DNA from 3 places in the Pectobacterium araliae genome. Region 1 is predicted to be linked to each of the others. Evidence: predicted binding sites of a transcription regulator. Region 1 holds the regulator's gene; each other region holds the start of a gene.

Region 1 (7,621 bases):
TGGCGCAGTAGCGGGTGGTGTAGCAGGTCAAAGCGCGACGGGTGCGCTGAACCGTACACAGGGCGTAGAGCTGGAAATTCGTCGTGATGACGGCAGTACCATCATGGTGGTACAGAAACAGGGCGATACGAAATTTAGCGCGGGTCAACGTGTTGCCATGGCGAGCAATGGCCGTAGCATCACCGTTTCTCCACGTTAACATTGTGTGACGATCGCTACTCTCCGCAGCGATCGTCACAACGAATAATCAACTCCCAGAATGAATAACCAATAACAGGTATCAGTAATATTACCGGGATTTCATTCTCCCTCCGCGTAACCCAAATTTAGCTACACTTGATGTTCATGTAATGCCAATATATTTTTTTCAAGACGCGAAACCAACAGCGCTAATTCATCAACCTGTTCTGGCGTAATTCCAAATAACACCTCACTTCGGGTATGACTAATTACACCATTGACTGCCTGTATTATTGGTTCTGCTGATTCAGTCAGCATAATACGTTTTGCTCGGCGATCGTGAGCACAAACGTGGCGAGTGATTAACCCTTTCTCCTCAAGCTGATCCAGTGTTCGAACTAATGAGGGTTGCTCAATACCAATTGCTTTGGCCAATTGAATCTGCGACTGGCCAGGGGGTAAGTGGTATATGTTATGCAACGTGACCCAATGCGTTTGAGTCAGCTCAAGTGGTTTTAATCGGTGATCGACCAGCGCACGCCACACGCGCACCAGACGAGCTAAATCAGATCCTAATGGCAATTCCATCACCTCTCCTTATTGTTAGCACGCTAAGTTATATCCCTGGATTGCAATCAATTCTGATTTATAAGAATAAAAAACGATATGACTATCGTAAAAAATAGAACCTTTCCTAAAAGTGATTCTATCAAATAAAAGTCTTTTAAAAATGATCTTCGGCTTATTTTATTCAATCGAACGCTCCTGCGTTGCTTAAACAAAATTTCACGTAAATAGACCGTCTAAGACAAAATGACTTAAAACAATGATGGCTGATGGAATTCTGCTGGTGTATCGGTTTTCTCTGAACGCTGCGACCGTTTCATTCTTTGCCGACACAAACGCAGTACATCCTGTTTCTGAGCATCACTCATTTGACCCCAACTAAAGCGTTCGTTACGACTGCGAAAGCAACCGCGACAATATCCGCCATCATCCGCCTGACAAATACCACGACATGGATTAGGGACAACAAAGAGTTCAAGCTGCTCTGGCACACCACCTCCCGCTACAACTCTATTTATTGAAGCCCTGTTCTTTACTGCTGGCAAGCCAAAACAGACCGTCACAATGAAAATAATTAGATAACCATTGTAATCACTGACGATTTTTTTATACGTCAGGCGGCCTAAAATCCCTTTACTACATCATTAATCCCTCCTGTTAGTACGTTTTAACACAAACCCCACCATCGTGTCGCATTTTTAGCACCATTCCAACAGCTTGGACTCACCAGAGCCACAACGCTATACTTCCCTTTTGCTGTACTTTTTTAACGAGGGCATTATGCGTTTACTTCATACCATGCTGCGTGTTGGCGATTTACAACGTTCTATTGATTTCTATACCCAGATTCTGGGCATGCGCGTACTGCGCACCAGCGAGAATACCGAATACCAATACACACTGGCTTTCGTCGGTTATACCGAGGAGAGCGAGGGTGCCGTTATCGAGCTGACCTACAACTGGGGCGTCGACAGCTATGATTTGGGCAACGCCTATGGTCATATTGCATTGGGCGTTGACGATGTTGCCGCAACCTGTGAGCGTATCCGCAAAGCGGGCGGTAATGTGACGCGTGAAGCGGGGCCGGTCAAAGGCGGTACCACCGTTATCGCATTCATCGAAGATCCAGACGGTTATAAAATCGAATTGATCGAAAACGCCCACGCCGGTAACGGCATCGGCCACTAATCCCCCGCATTTTACAGGTGCTACATCGGCACCTGTTCTCCCCCCTTCTTCTGCTACCTCCACCGGTTGAAAGGTAACGAGCATGCTGCATCTCCGGCCAAAATTTGTAATAATACGCGCTGCGTTTTGCTGACAATTAAGAGACAAATGGCTGATAAAAGTGATCTGAACGCCCTGAGCGGCCGTTTTCGTGGGTTTTATCCCGTAGTGATTGATGTTGAGACTGCCGGATTTAATGCGAAAACCGATGCCTTGCTGGAAGTCGCGGCGGTAACATTAAAAATGGATCAAGACGGTTGGTTACAGCCAGATGAAACGCTACATTTTCATGTTGAGCCATTCGAAGGCGCGATTCTGGAACCTGCTGCACTGGCGTTTAATGGCATTGACCCCACCAATCCGTTACGCGGCGCGGTGAGCGAATATGATGCGCTGCACGAAATTTTCAAAGTCGTGCGTAAAGGGATTAAAGATCAGGGCTGTAACCGTGCGATTATCGTGGCGCATAATGCCACCTTCGATCACAGCTTTATGGCAGCAGCGGCAGAGCGTTGTAGCCTGAAACGTAACCCATTCCATCCTTTCGCTACCTTCGATACCGCCGCCCTTAGCGGACTGGTTTTAGGCCAAACGGTTCTGGCTAAAGCCTGTATTACCGCGGGTATTGCGTTTGATTCCAGCCAGGCGCACTCCGCGCTGTATGACACAAACCAGACTGCGTTATTGTTCTGTGAGTTGGTTAACCGCTGGAAACGTCTCGGAGGGTGGCCGCTTGCGCTGGAAGAACGTTCTCTCGAAGACACTTCCACCGAAGACTAAGAAAACACGAAAGCTAGTCGTAAAAGAACGGGTGCCATAAGGCACCCGCTGGGAATATTCACGCTCACATCATAACAATATGTAGATTGTTATGATGTGTGGGGCAAACATCACTCTTGATCGGCCTGCTGCGCTTTGTATTTATCAGCCGTTTCTTTGATCAGCTGTTGCAGTTCGCCACGCTGAAACATTTCAACTACGATATCACAGCCGCCAACCAGTTCGCCATCCACCCACAGCTGTGGGAATGTCGGCCAGTTCGCGTATTTCGGCAGCTCAGCACGAATATCCGGGTTCTGTAAAATATCAACATAAGCAAAACGTTCGCCACATGAAGACAATGCCTGGACGGTCTGTGCAGAAAAACCGCAGCTTGGCAATTTTGGGGAACCTTTCATGTACAGCAGAATCGGGTTTTCAGCAATTTGGCGCTGAATTTTTTCAATTGTCGGTGTCGTCATCTTCTTGCTTCCTTAAATCTATAGGATGGCTAACGTCCAAACGCTAGCCATGAGTCGCCGTCAGAGTGTTACGACAGCGACATTGACTCAATGATATTGTACCGATGCCACTAGCTACAAAAAAACGCCATTTTTTGTAGGGTTATTTTCCTGCCGATTATTCATCATTGATGAAATCAGCGCCAGAAAACGCTGATAAATCAGACGAAAAAACAACTATTAACGTTTTTTCACTATTCTGTATGAATAAAGCGACCATGCCCACTTTTTTATGACGCCGTTTTCAGGAATACTGTGCGGATTGAGCGAGTTAAGGATTATGTTCGGTCACTTTTATTATGCGCTTATTTATTACTCTTTTTATATTATTTTTCAGTAACCTATCCCTGAACATCGTTCAGGCTGCGCCGCATACCCCGCATTCTACGCCGAAGAAAAGCGTCGTTGAAGAAACGAATAAGAAAAACCGTCAAACAAAGGGTACTGCTAAATCACCAGCACCAATCAAAAGTAAAAAGCCAGAACCGACCACCGTCAGCAATAAATTCAAACCCCGTACGGCTAACAAACCAGTAGAAAAGAAGCTATCCCGGACGCAAAGCAGCACGCCTGCACTAGTGAAAAAAAACCTTAAAAAGCTAAAGCCTGAAGAGGATAGGCAGACAATCGCACAGACCAGAGTCAAAACCGAGTTGAAGAAGACCGCGCTCAAAGGAAAAGTGGATAAAAATCCAGCGCCCACAGAAAAGGGGATGGCGCTGAGCACAGCGCATAAAAAACGCTATCAACACGCCAAAACGACAGCAATGAATAAACTGATGAGCCAGATCGGTAAGCCTTACCACTGGGGCGGATCATCGCCTTTTACCGGTTTCGACTGTAGCGGACTGGTCTATTACGCCTATAAAGACGTCGTTAAGATCCCAATCCCACGTACCGCGAACGAGATGTACCATCTGCGTGATGCCGCACCGATTAAAAAAAGTGAGCTGGAAAGTGGTGATCTGGTCTTTTTCCGCATCAATAATCGTGGTGCCGCCGATCACGTCGGGGTTTATCTGGGAGAAGGCAAATTTATCCAGTCACCGCGTACCGGTTCAGATATTCGCATCAGCAAGCTAAGTGAGGATTATTGGCAGGAGCATTATGTAGGGGCGCGTCGCGTGGTGACGCCACAGACCATTCGTTAAGCGATAGCACGCCGAACAGAAGCGTATTCAGACAGATTCTGTGCAATAACCCTGTCTGAATGCGCAGAAACACTGAAGGTTAGTTCAACACCGCAATGAAACTAAACGTGATGATCACAGCCAACGAGCCAACCGTTGTCAGCAAAGACATCTTCAAATCGGTATCCATAGGCCACTCCTTATTAGCAAACAAATTTCATCTGAAAAAAGACACTATCATTTACAGCCGAACCCACTGAGACAATAAAGCGACAAATAATAGGGTTATTACGATTCTTTCATAATTCTAACGAAAAATCTCCGACGCATGCATCACTAATAGTATAAATTAGCCCTTTCACTTTCATGATAAATCGGACACAATCCGCTGTTTATGAAAGCGCTGCGTGCCAGTCGAAAAACGTCAAGCCAGATCCCTTCGGTATAACATTCGGCATTCTCCTTCTGAAATCCTGTTTTTTAGCTTAGAAGAAGAACTTTAAACGTAGGCAAACGATTAACAATATACTTACGTCTGTAACAGGTAAGTTCAGGAGTCATTTTTAGATGGCAACGATTAAAGATGTGGCAAAACGTGCTGGCGTTTCCACCACAACCGTATCGCACGTGATCAATAAAACACGTTTCGTCGCCGAAGAGACTAAGGCAGCCGTCAGGGCAGCAATCAAGGAATTGCACTATTCGCCTAGCGCCGTCGCCCGTAGCCTTAAAGTTAATCACACTAAATCTATCGGCTTGCTGGCTACATCCAGCGAAGCGCCCTATTTCGCCGAGATCATTGAAGCGGTCGAAAACAGCTGTTATGCCAAAGGCTACACGCTGGTGCTGTGTAATTCTCATAACGATATCGGCAAACAGCGCGCTTATCTCTCGATGCTGGCGCAAAAACGCGTCGACGGCCTGCTGGTCATGTGTGCCGAGTACCCGCCAGAGTTATTGGGCATGTTGGAAGATTATCGCAGCATTCCTATGGTCGTCATGGACTGGGGACAAATGCACAGCGATTTTACCGATACCATCATCGATAACGCCTTTGAGGGCGGTTATATGGCAGGCCGCTACCTGATTGAACGCGGTCATCGGGATATTGGCGCTATCCCTGGAATACAAGAGCGCAACACGGGTAACGGACGCTACCTTGGCTTTTTAAAAGCCTTGAAGGAAGCCGACATTACCGTGCGCGATGAATGGGTCGTGCGGGGCGATTTTGAACCGGAATCCGGTTATAAAGCCATGCATCAGATTCTCGCGCAAAAGCAGCGACCTACCGCGGTATTCTGTGGTGGCGATATCATGGCGATGGGAGCCATTTGTGCGGCAGACGAATTGGGGTTACGTGTGCCACAAGATATTTCGGTGATCGGTTATGACAACGTCCGCCACGCGCGCTTCTTTACGCCCGCACTAACCACCATCCATCAGCCCAAAGAGCGTCTGGGCCAATCCGCGTTTTCTATGTTGCTGGATCGGATTACCAGCAAGCGTGAAGATGCACACGTCATTGAGGTGCATCCGACGTTGATTGAACGTCGCTCGGTTGCCGACGGTCCGTTTCGCGATTATCGCCGCTAATCTCGGCGACTCAACATAGACCGATGTTCTTATTCCCGCCTGCTAATCGAGTAGGAGGCGAGATTACTCCCGCCGTCCTCTCACACCACCGTACGTGCGGTTCCGCATACGGCGGTTCATGTTAACTCTGGAACTGCCGTTGCTGCTCCACTAGTGATATCAAGCCGAGTCGTCTGAACTGCGCCGTCTTTATCGCATCATTCATGTGACTCGACCCCGCGTTCCACCACGCTCCTCGCTGGTTACTCGCCGACCTCCACGCTCGCTTTTCACACAAGCCCGCTCGCATTAGCATTCGGGCTCGCGTATACGTTCGTTTCCATTGCCGCCACAGTAGACTGCGCAGTTTACGCCTGACCCAGCCGTCAATCTTCTCCAGAACTCCTTTTACTTCCGTGTATCTGAAGTAGCTCATCCAGCCTCGCAGTATCGGTGTGAGTTCATTGATTACGCCTTTCACTGATTTCGTCGCGTGCCCTGTCGTCAGGCTACGGATCTTCTCCTTCAGCCTCTCGACACTGCTCCCTGCGATCTTCAGTCGGGTCTGTTTGTGCCGTGTCACGCTGTATCCCAGGAACTTACGCTCCCACGGTCGCGCCACCGCACTCTTCTGCTCATTGACCTTTAGCTTCAGTATGTCTCTCAGGTACACCCTGATTGCCCTAAAGATATGCTCGCCTGCTTTGCGACTGCTCACGTAAATGTTGCAGTCATCCGCATAGCGACAGAAGCTGTGACCTCGACGCTCCAGTTCTTTATCCAGTTCATCCAGCAGAATGTTCGACAGTAGCGGCGACAACGGTCCGCCCTGCGGCATTCCCTTACCTCGCTTCTCTGTCTCGCACCCGTTCGTCATTTCCGCTTCAAGGTAGCGACGTATCAGTTTCAACAGCCGTTTATCCCTGACAGCCTCGCCAGACGTGACATCAAAATGTCATGATCCACCCGGTCAAAGAACTTTTCCAGATCCAGATCGACCACCCAGCGTTTCCCGCTTTGTATGTAGCGCTGTGCCTGTTGCACTGCCTGCCACGCATTGCGGTTACTTCTGAACCCGTAACTCGATTCGCAGAAGTGCGGCTCCACGACCGGACTGAGTTGTTGTGCTATCGCCTGCTGGATAAGCCTGTCCACTACCGTCGGGATACCCAGGGTTCTCACGCCGCCGTCCGGCTTTGGGATATCCACTCTGCGTATCGCCTGCGGCTGGTAGGCGCCCGTAATCAATGCCTGCCTGATACTCGCCCAGTTCTGTTTCAGCCACGGCTTCAACTCCGTCACTTTCAGGTTATCTACCCCTGCCGCGCCGTTGTTTTCCACCACGCGCTGATAGGCCAGCATCAGGTTCTCTCTCGTTATCACCGTTTCCATCGTCAACGGCATTTCCGCTTTCGTTTGCCCACCGACCGCCGTGGGGATTTCAGCACCCTCATGCAGCACTGACGGATACTGTCCGTCTCCTCTGCCGCTGGCCGCAGTGCTCTGCGCTTGTGCCTCATTAATTCCCATCGAGTATCGGTGTCCTAATCACGGTTAATCATGTTCAGCCCTTCATGCTGCCAGTTATGCAGCACTACTACGGCTTCGGCTGACTGCTGCACGTTCATCCCGTCGCCTCTCGACGCTCGGTAGCCCTGAAGCAAA
Region 2 (7,621 bases), 500 kb from region 1:
CGCATGCGCCAGCTCATTAATTTTTGCTGTAATCAACTGTTCGTGTTCATAGGTCAATTTGAAGACATCAGCCAGTGAATCAAAATCAATCGGCGGTGCAGCAATCGCGCCTAATACAGGCAGGCTTCCCGTATCATCCAGATAGTCAAACAGGCGCTGCATGTGCTGCATTTCTTCCTGAGAATGCGTCTTCAGGAAACTAGATGCGCCTTCAAAGCCTTTGTCACCGCACCATGCACTCATTTGCAAATATAAATTTGCGGAATAAAACTCCAGATTAAGTTGCTCATTCAGCTTCTGAATCATTTCTTTTTTTAACATAGTTACTCCCTATTTTCACGGCAGGTGAAATTATTTAGGGCATTATGCCTGAAAAAATAAAATAAAAAACACTTTATTAACAACAACAAATAATTAGTAAAATAACCAATAAAAACAATATATTATAATAATTGCTATTGATATTTATTATCACTTAAAGCTGGTTTTCAATGTATTATTGCGAATCGTTTTTATTACCAAAAAATCACAATATCGCGCTATATCATTTACAGATAAATCTGTATTAAAAATGATTCCTATTTCGTAATCAGAATAATAAACATCCACATGACAAGGTGAACACTTGCCATTTTCCTGTTGCTACTTTACCGTGACACCTATCAGTCTGTGGCCAATAAGCAGGAGAAAGCGGTATGGGACATAATCTGGCAGAATTGTCCAAAGAGGATATGGATAAAGTTAACGTAGATCTGGCAGCATCAGGCGTTGCCTTCAAAGAACGTTATAATATGCCCGTCATTCCAGAGGCCGTTGAGAGAGAACAGCCCGAGCACCTGCGTAACTACTTTCGTGAACGTGTGATGTTTTATCGGCAAAGGTCGCTGCAGTTCTCTCGTTTACCCTACGAACCTAAGTCCAAATAGCGATTCACCTTATTTCGGTCCAAGCAAGACTGTTTTACCGTGTCCCTCTTCCGTGGGTTACATTCTTACACAGCAAAAACGATTTTCTGCTTGCATATCGGCCCATACAAGAGGTTAATGGAGAGGCGGCCTAACCTTTTATCAAGAGAGGTAATATATGAGTAAAGGACTGGATAGCAAAAAGAACAGCAAGAAAAAACCACTAAAAACGGCAGCCGAAAAGCGTGCCGATAAAAAGGCGAAGAAACCACAGGCTGATATTACCTAAGTAAGTAATGTGCCATGCTGATCGGGTAAACCCGAAGACGGGTTTACCCTCATAAACGCAGTTGCTAACCCCTAGTTGTGCTCTTACGCCGCCTTTTCAAGCACCATCAATAAGAAAGCATATTCCAGCGCGATATCATCATAGCGTTTGAAGCGACCGGATTTCCCGCCGTGTCCGGCATCCATATCGGTGTACAATAACACTAGGCGATCGTCCGTTTTAACTTCCCGTAATTTTGCCACCCACTTCGCAGGTTCCCAATACTGAACCTGAGAGTCGTGTAACCCCGTAGTCACCAATAAATGTGGATAGCGCTGAGCGGTCACTCCGTCATAGGGGCTATATTGCTTTATGTAGTCATAGTAGGTTTGTTTATTCGGATCGCCCCACTCATCATACTCTCCGGTCGTCAGCGGAATTGACTCATCCAGCATTGTCGTCAGCACATCAACAAACGGCACCTGAGCCACAACGCCTTTGAACAGATCGGGGGCCATATTGACGACCGCCCCCATCAAAAGTCCCCCTGCACTGCCTCCCATCGCGAACATGTTTTCTCTGTCGCCATAGCCTTTTTCTATCAATGCCTGAGACACATCGATGAAATCGGTGAAGGAATGCATTTTATTGAGCAGGCGGCCATCGTCGTACCACTGTTGCCCCAGTTCACCACCACCGCGGATGTGCGTTAAGGCAAAGACGAACCCTCGGTCCAGCAAGCTCAGACGGCTAACGCTAAAATCCGGATCTAGGCTATGGCTATACGCGCCATAACCGTAAACCAGTATCGGGTTCCTACCAGGGCTGAAATGATCGCGATGGTAAACGAGGGAAACGGGTACATCGACGCCGTCCCTGACCGTGATCCATAAACGTTCGCTCCGATAGTTATCCGGGGAGAAATCTTTTACTTCAGCTTGCTTAAGTAACTGTTGCTCCCCCGTATCCAGATTCAATTCATACAGCGTGCTGGGGGTTGTCATTGATGAATAGCCATATCGCATCAATGCCGTTTCTGGCGTAGGGTTGTACGACAACCACGTCACATAGCTCGCGTCATTGAAGGAGATCGTTTTTTCTTCTTGTGTATGCCAGTGGATCTGACGTAATCGGGTTAAACCGCGCTCTCTTTCTTCCACCACCAGCCAATCACGGAAAAATTCAAAACTTTCCAATACGCAGTGTTCCCGTGGAGCAATCAGTGTTTCCAGCGTTTGCTCATCAGGCTTGTCTGAACGGTAGAGGCCGAAATTTTTCCCTTCTCGGTTGGAGCGCAGATAAAACCGTCCCTGATAGTGATCGATGCCATATTCATGATCTTTTCGGCGCGGAATGCATACCTGCGGCACCGCCTCTGAGATCGTTGCATCGAGCAATAGCACCTCAGTCGTCGTGGTGCTGCTGAGATAAATGGTGATGTAGTGCTCTGATGTCGTTTTGCTCAGGCTGACATAATAGGTGTCGTCTTTCTCTTCATATATCAGTTCATCTTGTGCCGGGTCGCTCCCCAGACGATGACGGTAAACCTGATACGGCAATAGCGTTTGCTCATGTTTACGCACATAGTACAACACCGTCGAATCTGCCGACCATTCGGCACCTGCCGTCACATTTTCGATCACATCCGGTAGCCAGTCGCCGCTGTTCAGATCGCGAAAACGAAGCGTGTACTGCCGACGGGATAAAAAGTCCTCCGAGAGCGCCAGCAGCGTGTTATCAGGGCTAACCTCAAGCGTGCCGAGACTATAAAACTCATGCCCTTCTGCACGTTGATTCCCATCCAGCAGCGTTTCCCATGCGTCTGTTGCCTGCTCAGGTTGACGCAGATAGATGGCGTACTCTTTACCCGGCTCATAGCGACTTTGGTAGCGATACCCCTTTCTGACATACGGCACAGACATGTCCGTCGACGGAATACGTTTAACCATTTCGTCATACAGCGACCGTTTACGCGCGTCGTGAGGCGCCATAATCGCCTCACTATAGGTATTTTCCTGTTCCAGATACGCTAACACCTGCGGATCGGTACGCTGGTCATCACGCAGCCAGTAGTAATTGTCGATGCGCGTATCGCCATGTGTGCTTATCGCGTGGGGCCTTTTTTCTGCTTGCGGTGTCTTCATCGCGTCGGATCTCGTTGTCTTGACATAAAATTTTCACTCTGTAAGAAGAGTGGCACGATTGCCCAGCAATGCCAAGCTACGTCCTTGTCTCTTGGTGCGCTTTTGCGTAATGCATTCCAGAGCCTCCCCCTCTTTAATGCGCACGCAAACGTTTTCGTTTATACTGCGGCCATTTTTCACAACCCGATCAGGTATAAGGTTATGTTAACGATTGGAACCGCCCTGCGTGCGGATGCCACACGAGTGATGCTGCTTGGCTCCGGTGAATTAGGCAAAGAAGTGGCGATTGAGTGTCAGCGCTTGGGAATCGAAGTGATTGCGGTCGATCGCTATGCCGATGCCCCCGCCATGCAGGTTGCGCATCGCAGCCACGTCATCAATATGTTGGACGGCGATGCATTAAAAGCGTTGGTTGAAGCCGAACGTCCTGATTACATCGTGCCGGAAATTGAAGCCATCGCAACCGATATGCTGGTGACGCTGGAAAAGCAGGGTCACCATGTTGTTCCTTGTGCTGAAGCGACACGCCTGACGATGAACCGAGAAGGCATCCGTCGTCTGGCTGCCGAAACGCTCAATGTTCCGACATCCACTTACCGCTTTGCCGACAGTGAAGAAAGCTTTCGTCAGGCAGTGGACGCTATTGGTTATCCCTGCATTGTGAAGCCAGTCATGAGCTCATCCGGCAAAGGACAAAGCCTGATTCGCTCCGCTGAGCAGTTAGCGCAGGCATGGATCTACGCTCAACAGGGCGGGCGTGCAGGCGGCGGACGCGTCATCGTTGAAGGGTTGGTAAATTTTGATTTTGAGATCACCCTGCTGACCATCCATGCGGTTGACGGCATTCATTTCTGTGCACCAATCGGTCACCGACAAGAAGACGGCGATTATCGTGAATCCTGGCAGCCGCAGCAGATGAGTGCGCTGGCGCAGGAACGCGCGCAAAAGATGGCCAGCGATGTCGTGAAAGCGCTCGGCGGCTATGGTCTGTTCGGCGTTGAACTGTTCGTCTGCGGCGATGATGTCATCTTTAGTGAAGTTTCCCCTCGCCCACACGATACCGGCATGGTGACGATGATTTCTCAGGATCTGTCCGAATTTGCTCTGCACGTCCGCGCTTTCCTTGGGTTGCCAATTGGCGCAGTTCGCCAGTACGGTGCAGCGGCTTCTGCTGTGATTTTGCCAGAACTGGAGAGCAACAATACGCGCTATCAGGGGCTGGAAAGCGCACTACTCCCCCATACGCAAATTCGCCTGTTTGGCAAACCGGATATCAATGGCAAGCGTCGTATGGGCGTCGCGCTAGCCAGCGCAGAGACCACAGACGATGCCGTTGCAATCGCCAGGCGCGTCGCGGCTGGCGTAAACGTCAGCGGTTAATATCTACTTTGCTGTTGGGCGGTGTATACCGTCACTAACCGCCCGCCATAACAAAAAAGGCCACTCGCAGTGAGTGGCCTTCGTCATTCAGTAGCCAGTAAACTTACGCTTTTGCGCCTGCAACCGCTTCACGCGCCAGTTCAGTAATACGTGCGTAATCACCGCTTTCCAGCGCATCGTTCGGCACCAGCCAAGAACCACCCACACACAGCACGCTTTTCAGCGCCAGGTAATCACGGTAGTTATTCGGCGTAATACCACCAGTCGGGCAGAAACGGATATGAGCAAATGGACCGCCGATCGCCTGAAGCGCCTTCACGCCGCCGTTAGCTTCAGCAGGGAAAAATTTGAACTCACGTAAGCCGTAATCCATACCCAACATCAGTTCAGACACAGTGCTGATGCCTGGGATCAACGGAATATTGCCTTCCGTTGCCGCTTTCAGCAGTGGCTCGGTCAATCCCGGACTAATGGCAAACTGCGCACCGGCTTCAACCACCGCAGCCAATTGCTCAGGGTTTGTGACCGTACCCGCACCCACAATCGCTTCAGGCACTTCTTTTGCAATCGCACGGATCGCATCGATAGCACAGTCGGTACGCAATGTCAGTTCCAGAACGCGAACGCCGCCGGCGACTAACGCTTTTGCCATCGGCACCGCGTGTTCCAGTTTGTTGACCACAATCACAGGAACAACGGGACCCGTTGTCAAAATCTGTTCCGCGCTCGTTTTCCAGTTTTTCATCAAAAGTTATCTCCAGTCATGCCCGAAGGCATCATTAATTATATAGCGCGCCCCTGCCACAGGGATCTGCGTTGCCGCAAATGCCAACCGCACCGTAAGCCATACATTAAAACCGTGGAATGCCGACATCCTCCGGCATTCTCGCTACTGACGTATTATCAAAAAATTACTCGAACTCATTCCAGGAACGACCATCGCGAGTGATCATCGCTACGGATGCTACAGGCCCCCAGCTTCCCGCCTGGTAAGGTTTCGGTGCATCGTTGTCCATCGCCCATGCATCCATGATGGAGTCCACCCATTTCCAGGCTTCTTCAACTTCATCACGGCGGACGAACAACGCCTGAATCCCGCGCATCGTTTCGAGCAGCAGACGCTCATAGGCATCTGCCAAATGCTGCTGATTAAAGGTTTCAGAGAAGCTCAAATCCAGCTTCACCGTTTGCAGGCGGTGCTTGTGTTCTAATCCGGGAATTTTATTCAGAATCTGGATTTCCACACCTTCATCCGGCTGTAAGCGAATGATCAGTTTGTTCTGCGGCAACTGCTGGTAAGAATCATGGAACAGGTTCAACGCAGGATTTTTAAAGTACACCACCACTTCCGAACATTTGGTCGGCAAGCGTTTACCCGTGCGCAGGTAGAACGGCACGCCAGACCAGCGCCAGTCATCGATGTCGACACGAATCGAGACAAAGGTTTCCGTGCTGCTGCTTTTATTCGCGCCTTCTTCTTCCAAATAGCCCGGCACTTTGTGGCCCTGAACAAAACCAGCCGTGTACTGGCCGCGTACCGTCGTTTCGTGCACGTTGGAACGGTCAATACGACGCAGTGAACGCAACACTTTCACTTTTTCATCACGGATGCGGTCAGTCGTCAAATCAGACGGCGGAGACATCGCAATCATCGTCAGAATCTGTAACAGGTGATTCTGGATCATGTCGCGCATCTGGCCAGCTTTGTCAAAATAGCCCCAGCGCCCTTCAATCCCGACTTCTTCCGCTACTGTGATCTGTACATGGTCGATCGTCCGGTTGTCCCAATTTGAGGAAAACAGCGAGTTGGCAAAGCGTAGCGCCAACAGGTTTAGAACCGTCTCTTTACCCAGATAGTGGTCGATGCGGTAAACCTGACACTCGTTAAAGAATTCCGCGACCTGATCGTTAATGACGCGAGAAGACGCCAGATCGGTACCCAGCGGTTTTTCCATCACCACCCGCGCGGGCTCTTTATTCAGCCCTGCGGTTCCCAGCCCCTTGCAAATCGCACCAAACGTGCTGGGCGGCATCGCAAAATAGTTGATAGTAGTACGGTTTTTCTGGTCAAGCATCTTGCCCAGTTTATTGAACGCTTTGGTGTCTTCCACATCGAGATTGCAGAAATTCAGCCGACTGCTTAGCGTTTCCCACAACTTATCATCGATGGCTTCTTTCATAAAGGTGTCAAGCGCTTCGCGTACGACGCGGGTATACTCCGCTTTATCCCAATCCGCACGACCCACGCCAATAATTTTGGTGTCCGCGTGGATGTGCCCTGCTTTTTCCAACTGGTACAGGGAAGGTAGTAATTTACGGCGTGCCAGATCGCCCTTGGCACCGAAAATAACCAGATCGCACGCTTGGGCTGTTGAAGTTACCGCCATGTTCATCTCCTCGTTGCAGGATGCTGTAATTTTATTACAGCGCTAATGTACTCTTTTTGACTACAGCCAGTAAACCCATCATAAAAATGCCAAATAACGGGTGGTATTGACCGAAAACCACACATCAATCGCGCTGTGCCGTGGTTGGAATCACGTGTTGATTTCCCCTAAACCGAAATTTTTCGTCGTTTCTGACAGTCGATTACTTTTCTGAAAGTTAGACACATGTCATGTTCTGGCAAAAAAAGGACCCAACTTAGCCTGTTGCCCGCTGCCAACCATCACAGGGTCGTAGTATATTTTCATGACCTGCATTTTTTCACGTAATGCATGCCAGTTGTACCTTTAGTTGAAATTGGAAAAAACTTACATGGTCCCTGTCGTATGAATATGCTGGAAAAAATCCAGAGTCACTTAGAACTCTTGAGTAAATCAGAAAGAAAAGTGGCTGAAGTGATCCTGAGCACTCCGCAGACGGCCATTCACTCCAGCATCGCGACCTTGGCAAAAATGGCCGACGTCAGTGAGCCAACGGTT
Region 3 (7,621 bases), 570 kb from region 1:
TATCGATGCGCGTGAAGGTATCTCCGATCAAGATCTCTCACTGCTGGGCTTTATCCTCAATAGTGGGCGCTCACTGGTGATCGTGGTGAACAAGTGGGATGGCCTGTCGCAGGAAGTGCGCGATCAGGTGAAAGATATGCTTGATCTGCGCCTCGGCTTTATCGATTTTGCCCGCATTCACTTCATTTCCGCACTACATGGCAGCGGCGTAGGTAACCTATTTGAGTCGGTTACCGAAGCCTATTCTTGCGCGACGCGACGCGTGAGTACCGCGATGTTGACGCGTGTTATGCAAATGGCGGCAGATGACCACCAGCCGCCGCTGGTGCGCGGTCGTCGTGTGAAGCTGAAATATGCGCACGCCGGGGGTTATAACCCACCGATTGTGGTGATCCACGGTAATCAGGTGAAAGACCTGCCGGATTCCTACAAACGCTACCTGATGAACTACTATCGTCGTTCGCTGGAAGTGATGGGAACGCCGATTCGTATTCAGTTTAAAGAAGGGGAAAACCCTTTTGCAGACAAGCGCAATACGCTGACGCCAAACCAGCTACGCAAGCGTAAGCGGTTGATGTCGCATCTTAAAAAGAGTAAGTGATGTATTAACGGGGCGAATAGCGATATTCGCCCCGTTTTATCAGAGAAGAAACCAATAATAACCAAGGAAAGTCATGTCCTGGGAAACCTGGAGTTTTGCGTTTAACGTCACGATGCCTAATGTACTGATGTTGTTGCTCGGTATCGCGTTACGTAAACTCAATCTGCTTAATGATGCGTTTTGTGACACCGCCATGCGGGTTGTATTCAACCTTTCTCTTCCCTGTCTGCTGTTTTTTAGCGTTGCAGGCAACCATCAATCTTTCGCAAGCCAGTGGCCGCTGGTGGTTTATGGGACGATAGGAACCTTAGCGACATTTCTGCTACTGGAAATTGCGGCGGGGCGCTTAGTTAAAGATCCAAAGGAACGTGGCATTTTTGTACAAGGTGGGTTCCGTTCTAATACGGGGGTGATGGGGTTGGCTTTTGCCATGAGTGCTTATGGCGATGAAGGTGTCGCTATCGGTTCTCTGTATCTGATGGTAACGGTAATTATGTTCAACGCGCTGTCTGTCATTACGTTGACGCGCAGCTTGCAGCGGCAGTCTCCTGAACAGAAGATCCCAGTAAGCCAATTGCTGCGGGGGATTGTGACGAACCCACTGATCATTGGTTTGCTTCTGGGGGCAGCATATGGACAGAGCCAATTGCCGATGCCAAGTGTGATTAAGCAAACTGGCGGTTTTATTTCCTCAATGGCGCTGCCTTTGGCGCTGTTATGTGCAGGTGCGAGTCTGGAATGGCGTAGTATGTTTCGTTCATCCAATGTTGCGGTGCTGTCTTCTATTGCGAAAATAGTCGTTGTGCCAGGATTACTCACGTTGGGTGGATGGCTTGTGGGTTTTCGCGGTGTTGAACTGGGCATTATTTTTCTGTTTTCCGCGACGCCAACCGCAGCAGGTAGCTATGCGATGACGCGGGCAATGGGCGGAAATGCGACGCTGGCGGCGAATATTATTGGGATAACGACGGTGGGGGCATTTTTCATGATTGCCATTGGGCTGTATGTGCTGCGTTCGCTCAGTGTTATTTAATGTCCGTTAATTAGCTATTGATTACAGAAGCGGGGAAAAGATGGATGTGCTTTGTCCTGATTGCCAACATTCGCTGGTATGGCAGCCTGATGGTTCATTCCTGTGTGAACACTGTCTGCAACACTACCAACGAGAAGCGCGTTGTCCTGAATGTAAGCACTCGCTTCAGGAACTGAAAGCCTGCGGTGCGGTGGATTATTTCTGCCAGCAGCACGGGATGATTTCCAAACGACGAGTCGTTTTCAGCTACGCACCTGCCGATTAAATCCATTATTACTAATCAATGGTTACTCGTGCACGCCGTTTCGCCACAACTCAGTCAGCTCCGGTGGCGCACGGTTTTCGGGGATCAGTAGGATGACATCGGTATAGTGATTCTGCTGCGGTTGGCAGTAGCTGATGTGGATACGATAATAGAACTGGTCGCCGCGCCCGGGGCCGTCTGGTTGGCCGGGTTCGCGAGCCTGAGGAAAGGCATTGCGGATCGCGTTACAAATACGCTCCCGTTCGGATGGCGGTACGCTGGCGAGCGCGAAGCGTCGCGACCCTGCCAGCTTGGGGATAAAGGCAAATCCCCCTTCACGCGCTAGCTCAATGATGGTGTCGTCGTTGAGATCAGGCAGTGTCTTCATAAGAACTCCTGCCGTACCTCCACGCCCACGGTTTCCCATGACTGCTGAACGATGTCGGCAACGCTGTGGTTAAAACGCTTAGCAGCATGTTGAATGGTGTGACGTGCGAAAATCTCGAAATCTGCATTTTGTGGCAGTGCTTTGTCGCACAGCGTGTCGTACCAGATGCGACCCGCTTTTTCCCAGGAATGACTGCCTAGTGTGATGGCAGTCAGATAGAACGCCCGGTTGGGAATACCTGAGTTCAGGTGTACACCGCCGTTATCTTCACGGGTGTTGACATATTCGTTCATGTGGGAAGGCTGGGGATCAACACCCAACAGCTCATCATCATACGCGGTGCCTGGGTGAGACATAGAACGCAGCCCCATACCATGGATACCATCAGCCAGAAGTTCGGCACCGATAAACCAATCGGCTTGCTCAGCGGTTTGCCCTAAATGATACTGTTTGACCATCGAACCAAAGACGTCGGACAGCGATTCATTGAGCGCGCCGGACTGGCGGAAATAAATCAACCCCGCTTCATGTTCGGTGATGCCGTGAGCGAGTTCATGCGCAACCACATCAAGCGCAATCGTGAAGCGATTGAATATTTTGCCGTCGCCATCTCCAAACACCATCTGCTGCCCATTCCAGAAGGCATTCTGGTACTCCTGGCCGTAATGCACGGTGCCAGCCAGTGGCAGTCCTTCAGCGTCCAGCGAATTGCGTTGGAAAACCTTCCAGAAAAAATCATAGGTTACGCCTAGATAGTCATAGGCCTCGTCCACTGCGATATCACCGTTGCCGGCCTGACCTTCAGCGCGCACCAATTTGCCAGGCAACTGTTGCTGCTGTTCGGCATCGAGGATGCGGCGATTAGCCTGCCCGGCGGGCAATTTCTCATGGGGTTCTGGGCGCGGGTTGTGGCTGACCATTAATGACTGAACGTGCATCAGTGTTTGTTGCGCACAGTGTCGCTGCTCGTCAGTGCCGTTTGCAATAATGCGGTGCAAGATATAAGGGGGAATTACGCTACAAATCGGTCTGGACTTCATACCTCATCTCCTTGAAAGGCACCATTGGGGTAACACAGACGATCAATTAAGCTCACTGTCTTTATTCACCTCATTTCGCCGCATTGAAGCTGGTAACCCGTGCAGTGAAAACGGTGAATATGAATTAGTGAGCTGGAAATGAGTATAGTTCAGATGCTGGTGGCAAGAGTGGGGGATCGCCGTCGTTTTAGGATAAATCCCCACTCCGTGCATTTTATGATGTTCGAGCGATTTTTATCGCTGAGATGGGTTTTTTCGCCGCTTTTTCACGGAACTTGAGTTTGAAACCAGCGTCATGACCTGACTTTCCACCCAGCCGTCCTGCAAACGGGTTTTTAGTGTTTCGCCGGGGGTGATTTGCGCGATATTTTTCAGCACCTTACCGTCCGGTGCGGTGGTGACGTTATAGCCACGCGCCAGCGTCGCTAGTGGGCTAACCCCTTCCAGTCGCGAACAGACGACGCCCAGCTTCTGCTTATTCTGATTCAACTGACGATCCACCGCGCTCTGCATCTGATAGCTAAGCTGCTGTAAACGCTGTTGCGCACGATGAATCCGGGTTTGCGGCTGTTGCTGCATCAGGCGCTGTTGTAAGCGTTCACTTCGACGCGAGGTCTGCCGAAGTTGTTTCTGCATCGCGTCATCGAGTCGCTGGCGTAGTTTAACCAACTGCGCCTGCTGACGTGCCAACCGCAGTTGTGGATGCTGCTGCTGTAAGCGATGGTGCAGTCGGGTAAATTCCCGGTTGCGCTGAGCAAGGTAGTAGTCCATCGCCATTTCCAGGCGCTGGCGCTGGGACTGTATCTGACGCAACAATTCCAGTTGGTTACGGCTCACTAACTCGGCAGCGGCGGACGGCGTAGGCGCGCGCAAGTCACCGACGAAATCGGCGATGGTAACATCGGTTTCATGGCCGACAGCGCTGACGATAGGAATGCGGCTGGCGAAAATCGCACGGGCTACCCGTTCGTCATTAAAGCTCCAGAGATCTTCCAGCGAGCCCCCGCCGCGCCCAACAATTAGCACGTCACACTCATCTCTCTGGTTAGCCAGTTCAATAGCGCGAACAATCTGTAGCGGCGCTTCAGCGCCTTGTACTGACGTGGGGTAAACGATCACTGGCAGTGACGGATCGCGGCGCTGTAACACCTGCAAGATATCGTGCAGGGCGGCACCGCTGGTTGACGTAATCACACCGACCTGTTTGGCGGGAGAGGGGAGCACTTGCTTAAACTGCTGGTCGAACAGCCCTTCGGCGGCGAGACGCTGTTTGAGCTGTTCAAACTGCTGCTGTAACAGGCCGTCGCCAGCGGGCTGCATGCTTTCCGCCAGCAGTTGATAATCGCCACGGGGTTCGTATAGCGTAATGCTTGCCCGAATCAGCACCTGCTGACCATTTTGCGGGCGGAACGTCACTCTACGGTTGCTGGTGCGGAACATCGCGCAGCGCACCTGTGCCCGCTCGTCTTTCAGCGTGAAATACCAATGGCCCGATGAGGGCTGAGAAAGGTTGGAGATTTCGCCGGAGAGCCAAATCTGGCCCATTTCCATTTCCAACAGTTGTCTAACCGTCTGATTCAGTCGGCTAACGGTAAAAATTGCAGAGGAGGGAAATTGAGACATTGTGAGCCAGATCAAATTTTAAAACAGTCACTTAATTGATCGATACTACCTACCTGAAACAGGTAATCAAGCATTTTAGTAAAATAATGCTGGAGGCAACCGATTACGCTCTGTATAATGCCACGGCAATATTTTATCTATTCTTACATCCACCTTGGTGAGATATTGCCCATGCTACGTATCGCTAAAGAAGCACTGACGTTTGACGACGTCCTCCTGGTTCCTGCTCATTCTACCGTTTTGCCTAATACTGCCGATCTGTCCACGCAGTTGACGAAAAACATTCGCCTGAATATTCCTATGCTGTCCGCAGCGATGGATACCGTTACCGAATCCGGCTTGGCCATTGCGCTGGCGCAGGAAGGCGGCTTGGGCTTTATTCACAAAAATATGTCGATTGAGCGTCAGGCTGAAGAAGTTAGCCGCGTGAAGAAACATGAAAGCGGCGTGGTGGTTGATCCACAGACAGTAACGCCGGAAACGACGTTGCGTGAAATGAAGGAGCTGACCGAGCGTAACGGCTTCGCGGGCTACCCGGTTGTCGCAAAAGACAACGAACTGGTTGGTATCATCACCGGTCGTGACGTGCGTTTTGTTACCGATCTGGAAAAACCAGTTAGCGCGTTCATGACGCCGAAAGAGCGTCTGGTTACGGTTAAAGAAGGTGAAGCGCGTGATGTCGTGCTGCAAAAAATGCACGAAAAACGCGTTGAAAAAGCGCTGGTCATTGACGAGCAATTCCACCTGATCGGCATGATCACGGTAAAAGATTTCCAGAAAGCAGAACGCAAACCGAACGCCTGTAAAGACGAACACGGCCGTCTGCGCGTCGGTGCGGCGGTTGGCGCGGGTGCGGGTAACGAAGAGCGTGTTGATGCGCTGGTTGCCGCAGGCGTAGACGTCCTGTTGATCGACTCCTCACACGGCCATTCCGAAGGCGTATTGCAGCGTATTCGTGAAACGCGCGCTAAATATCCGAACCTCGAAATCATCGGTGGCAACGTTGCAACGGGTTCTGGCGCGAAAGCGCTGGTTGAAGCTGGCGTGAGCGCGGTGAAAGTCGGTATCGGCCCTGGCTCTATCTGTACCACTCGTATCGTGACTGGCGTGGGCGTACCGCAGATTACGGCTATCTCTGATGCGGTTGAAGCGCTGGAAGGCACGGGCATTCCGGTTATCGCCGATGGCGGTATCCGCTTCTCCGGCGACATCGCTAAGGCCATCGCAGCAGGTGCGGCCTGTGTCATGGTCGGTTCCATGCTGGCAGGTACAGAAGAATCCCCGGGCGAAATTGAACTGTATCAGGGCCGTTCATTCAAATCTTATCGCGGCATGGGTTCACTGGGCGCGATGTCTAAAGGCTCATCAGATCGTTACTTCCAGACCGATAACGCTGCCGATAAACTGGTGCCGGAAGGTATTGAAGGCCGCGTAGCCTATAAAGGCCGCCTGAAAGAGATCGTTCACCAGCAGATGGGCGGCTTGCGCTCCTGTATGGGACTGACCGGTTGTGCGACTATCGACGCGCTGCGTACGCAGGCTGAGTTCGTGCGTATCAGCGGGGCAGGCATTCAGGAAAGCCACGTTCACGACGTTACCATTACTAAAGAGTCACCAAACTACCGTATGGGTTCATAAGGTAATTTGCGGGCTGATTTAACCCGATAAACCCGGTACTATTGCCTACCTTTTTAGGGCTATTCGCCGGGTTTACTTATTTTTTAGCTTTTTGGAACACGCTCCTCATGACTGAAAACATTCATCAACACCGCATTCTTATTCTGGATTTCGGCTCGCAGTACACGCAACTGGTCGCACGTCGCGTGCGTGAACTGGGCGTTTACTGTGAGCTGTGGGCATGGGATGTCACGGAAGCGCAGATTCGCGGCTTTAATCCGAACGGGATCATCCTGTCCGGTGGCCCGGAAAGCACCACCGAATTTGGCAGCCCACGCGCGCCAGAATACGTTTTCAATGCTGGCGTACCGGTATTAGGCGTGTGCTATGGCATGCAGACGATGGCGATGCAGTTGGGTGGCCACGTTGAAGGTTCCAACGAGCGTGAGTTTGGTTATGCGCAGGTAGAAGTTAAGACGGATAGCGCCTTGGTGCGTGATATTCAGGATGCGTTGAGCGCCACGGGTGCGCCGCTGCTGGATGTCTGGATGAGCCACGGCGATAAAGTAACGGCGATCCCTGAAGGGTTTGAGACCGTTGCCAGTACCGATACCTGTCCGTTCGCCATCATGGCGAATGAAGAGAAGCGTTTTTATGGTGTGCAGTTTCACCCAGAAGTGACGCACACCCGTCAGGGGCAGCGTCTGCTAGAGCGTTTTGTACGCGATATCTGCCAGTGTGAAGCGTTGTGGACGCCAGCCAAGATTATCGACGATGCGGTGAACCGTATTCGTGAGCAGGTGGGTAACGACCACGTGATTTTAGGTCTGTCTGGCGGCGTGGATTCTTCCGTTACCGCGATGCTGTTGCACCGTGCGATTGGTGACCGTCTGACCTGCGTGTTTGTCGACAACGGCCTGCTGCGCCTGAATGAAGCCGATCAAGTTCTGGAAATGTTCGGCGACCATTTCGGACTGAACATTGTGCATGTAGCGGCAGAAGAACGCTTCCTGAGCGAGCTGGCTGGCGAAAACGATCCTGAAGCCAAGCGTAAAATCATCGGCCGCGTGTTCGT

What was found. The regulator PurR, encoded in region 1, represses purine synthesis genes. The targets are predictions, from matches to a motif close to CANGCAAACGTTTGCNTG.
Region 2: the regulator PurR is predicted to act here: its motif matches at 3,459-3,476, upstream of purT (formate-dependent phosphoribosylglycinamide formyltransferase).
Region 3: the regulator PurR is predicted to act here: its motif matches at 5,022-5,039, upstream of guaB (IMP dehydrogenase).

The regions. Positions count from the first base shown of each region.
Region 1 is NZ_AP028908.1:2,568,626-2,576,246, forward strand. Features, by position in the region: gene AACH44_RS11555 (glycine zipper 2TM domain-containing protein) at 1-199, shown strand, start outside; gene slyA (transcriptional regulator SlyA) at 331-768, opposite strand; gene AACH44_RS11565 (DUF1289 domain-containing protein) at 999-1,238, opposite strand; gene gloA (lactoylglutathione lyase) at 1,528-1,935, shown strand; gene rnt (ribonuclease T) at 2,083-2,754, shown strand; gene AACH44_RS11580 (Grx4 family monothiol glutaredoxin) at 2,865-3,215, opposite strand; gene AACH44_RS11585 (C40 family peptidase) at 3,554-4,405, shown strand; gene AACH44_RS11590 (YnhF family membrane protein) at 4,485-4,574, opposite strand; gene purR (HTH-type transcriptional repressor PurR) at 4,952-5,977, shown strand; gene AACH44_RS11600 (group II intron maturase-specific domain-containing protein) at 6,099-6,866, opposite strand; gene AACH44_RS11605 (reverse transcriptase domain-containing protein) at 6,863-7,486, opposite strand.
Region 2 is NZ_AP028908.1:2,070,260-2,077,880, reverse strand. Features, by position in the region: gene ftnA (non-heme ferritin) at 1-321, opposite strand, end outside; gene AACH44_RS09375 (DNA polymerase III subunit theta) at 696-926, shown strand; gene AACH44_RS09370 (S9 family peptidase) at 1,278-3,317, opposite strand; gene purT (formate-dependent phosphoribosylglycinamide formyltransferase) at 3,519-4,697, shown strand; gene AACH44_RS09360 (bifunctional 4-hydroxy-2-oxoglutarate aldolase/2-dehydro-3-deoxy-phosphogluconate aldolase) at 4,801-5,442, opposite strand; gene zwf (glucose-6-phosphate dehydrogenase) at 5,609-7,084, opposite strand; gene AACH44_RS09350 (MurR/RpiR family transcriptional regulator) at 7,469-7,621, shown strand, end outside.
Region 3 is NZ_AP028908.1:3,137,418-3,145,038, reverse strand. Features, by position in the region: gene der (ribosome biogenesis GTPase Der) at 1-601, shown strand, start outside; gene AACH44_RS14300 (AEC family transporter) at 675-1,634, shown strand; gene AACH44_RS14295 (zinc ribbon domain-containing protein) at 1,675-1,899, shown strand; gene AACH44_RS14290 (protealysin inhibitor emfourin) at 1,922-2,266, opposite strand; gene AACH44_RS14285 (M4 family metallopeptidase) at 2,263-3,306, opposite strand; gene xseA (exodeoxyribonuclease VII large subunit) at 3,541-4,929, opposite strand; gene guaB (IMP dehydrogenase) at 5,101-6,567, shown strand; gene guaA (glutamine-hydrolyzing GMP synthase) at 6,675-7,621, shown strand, end outside.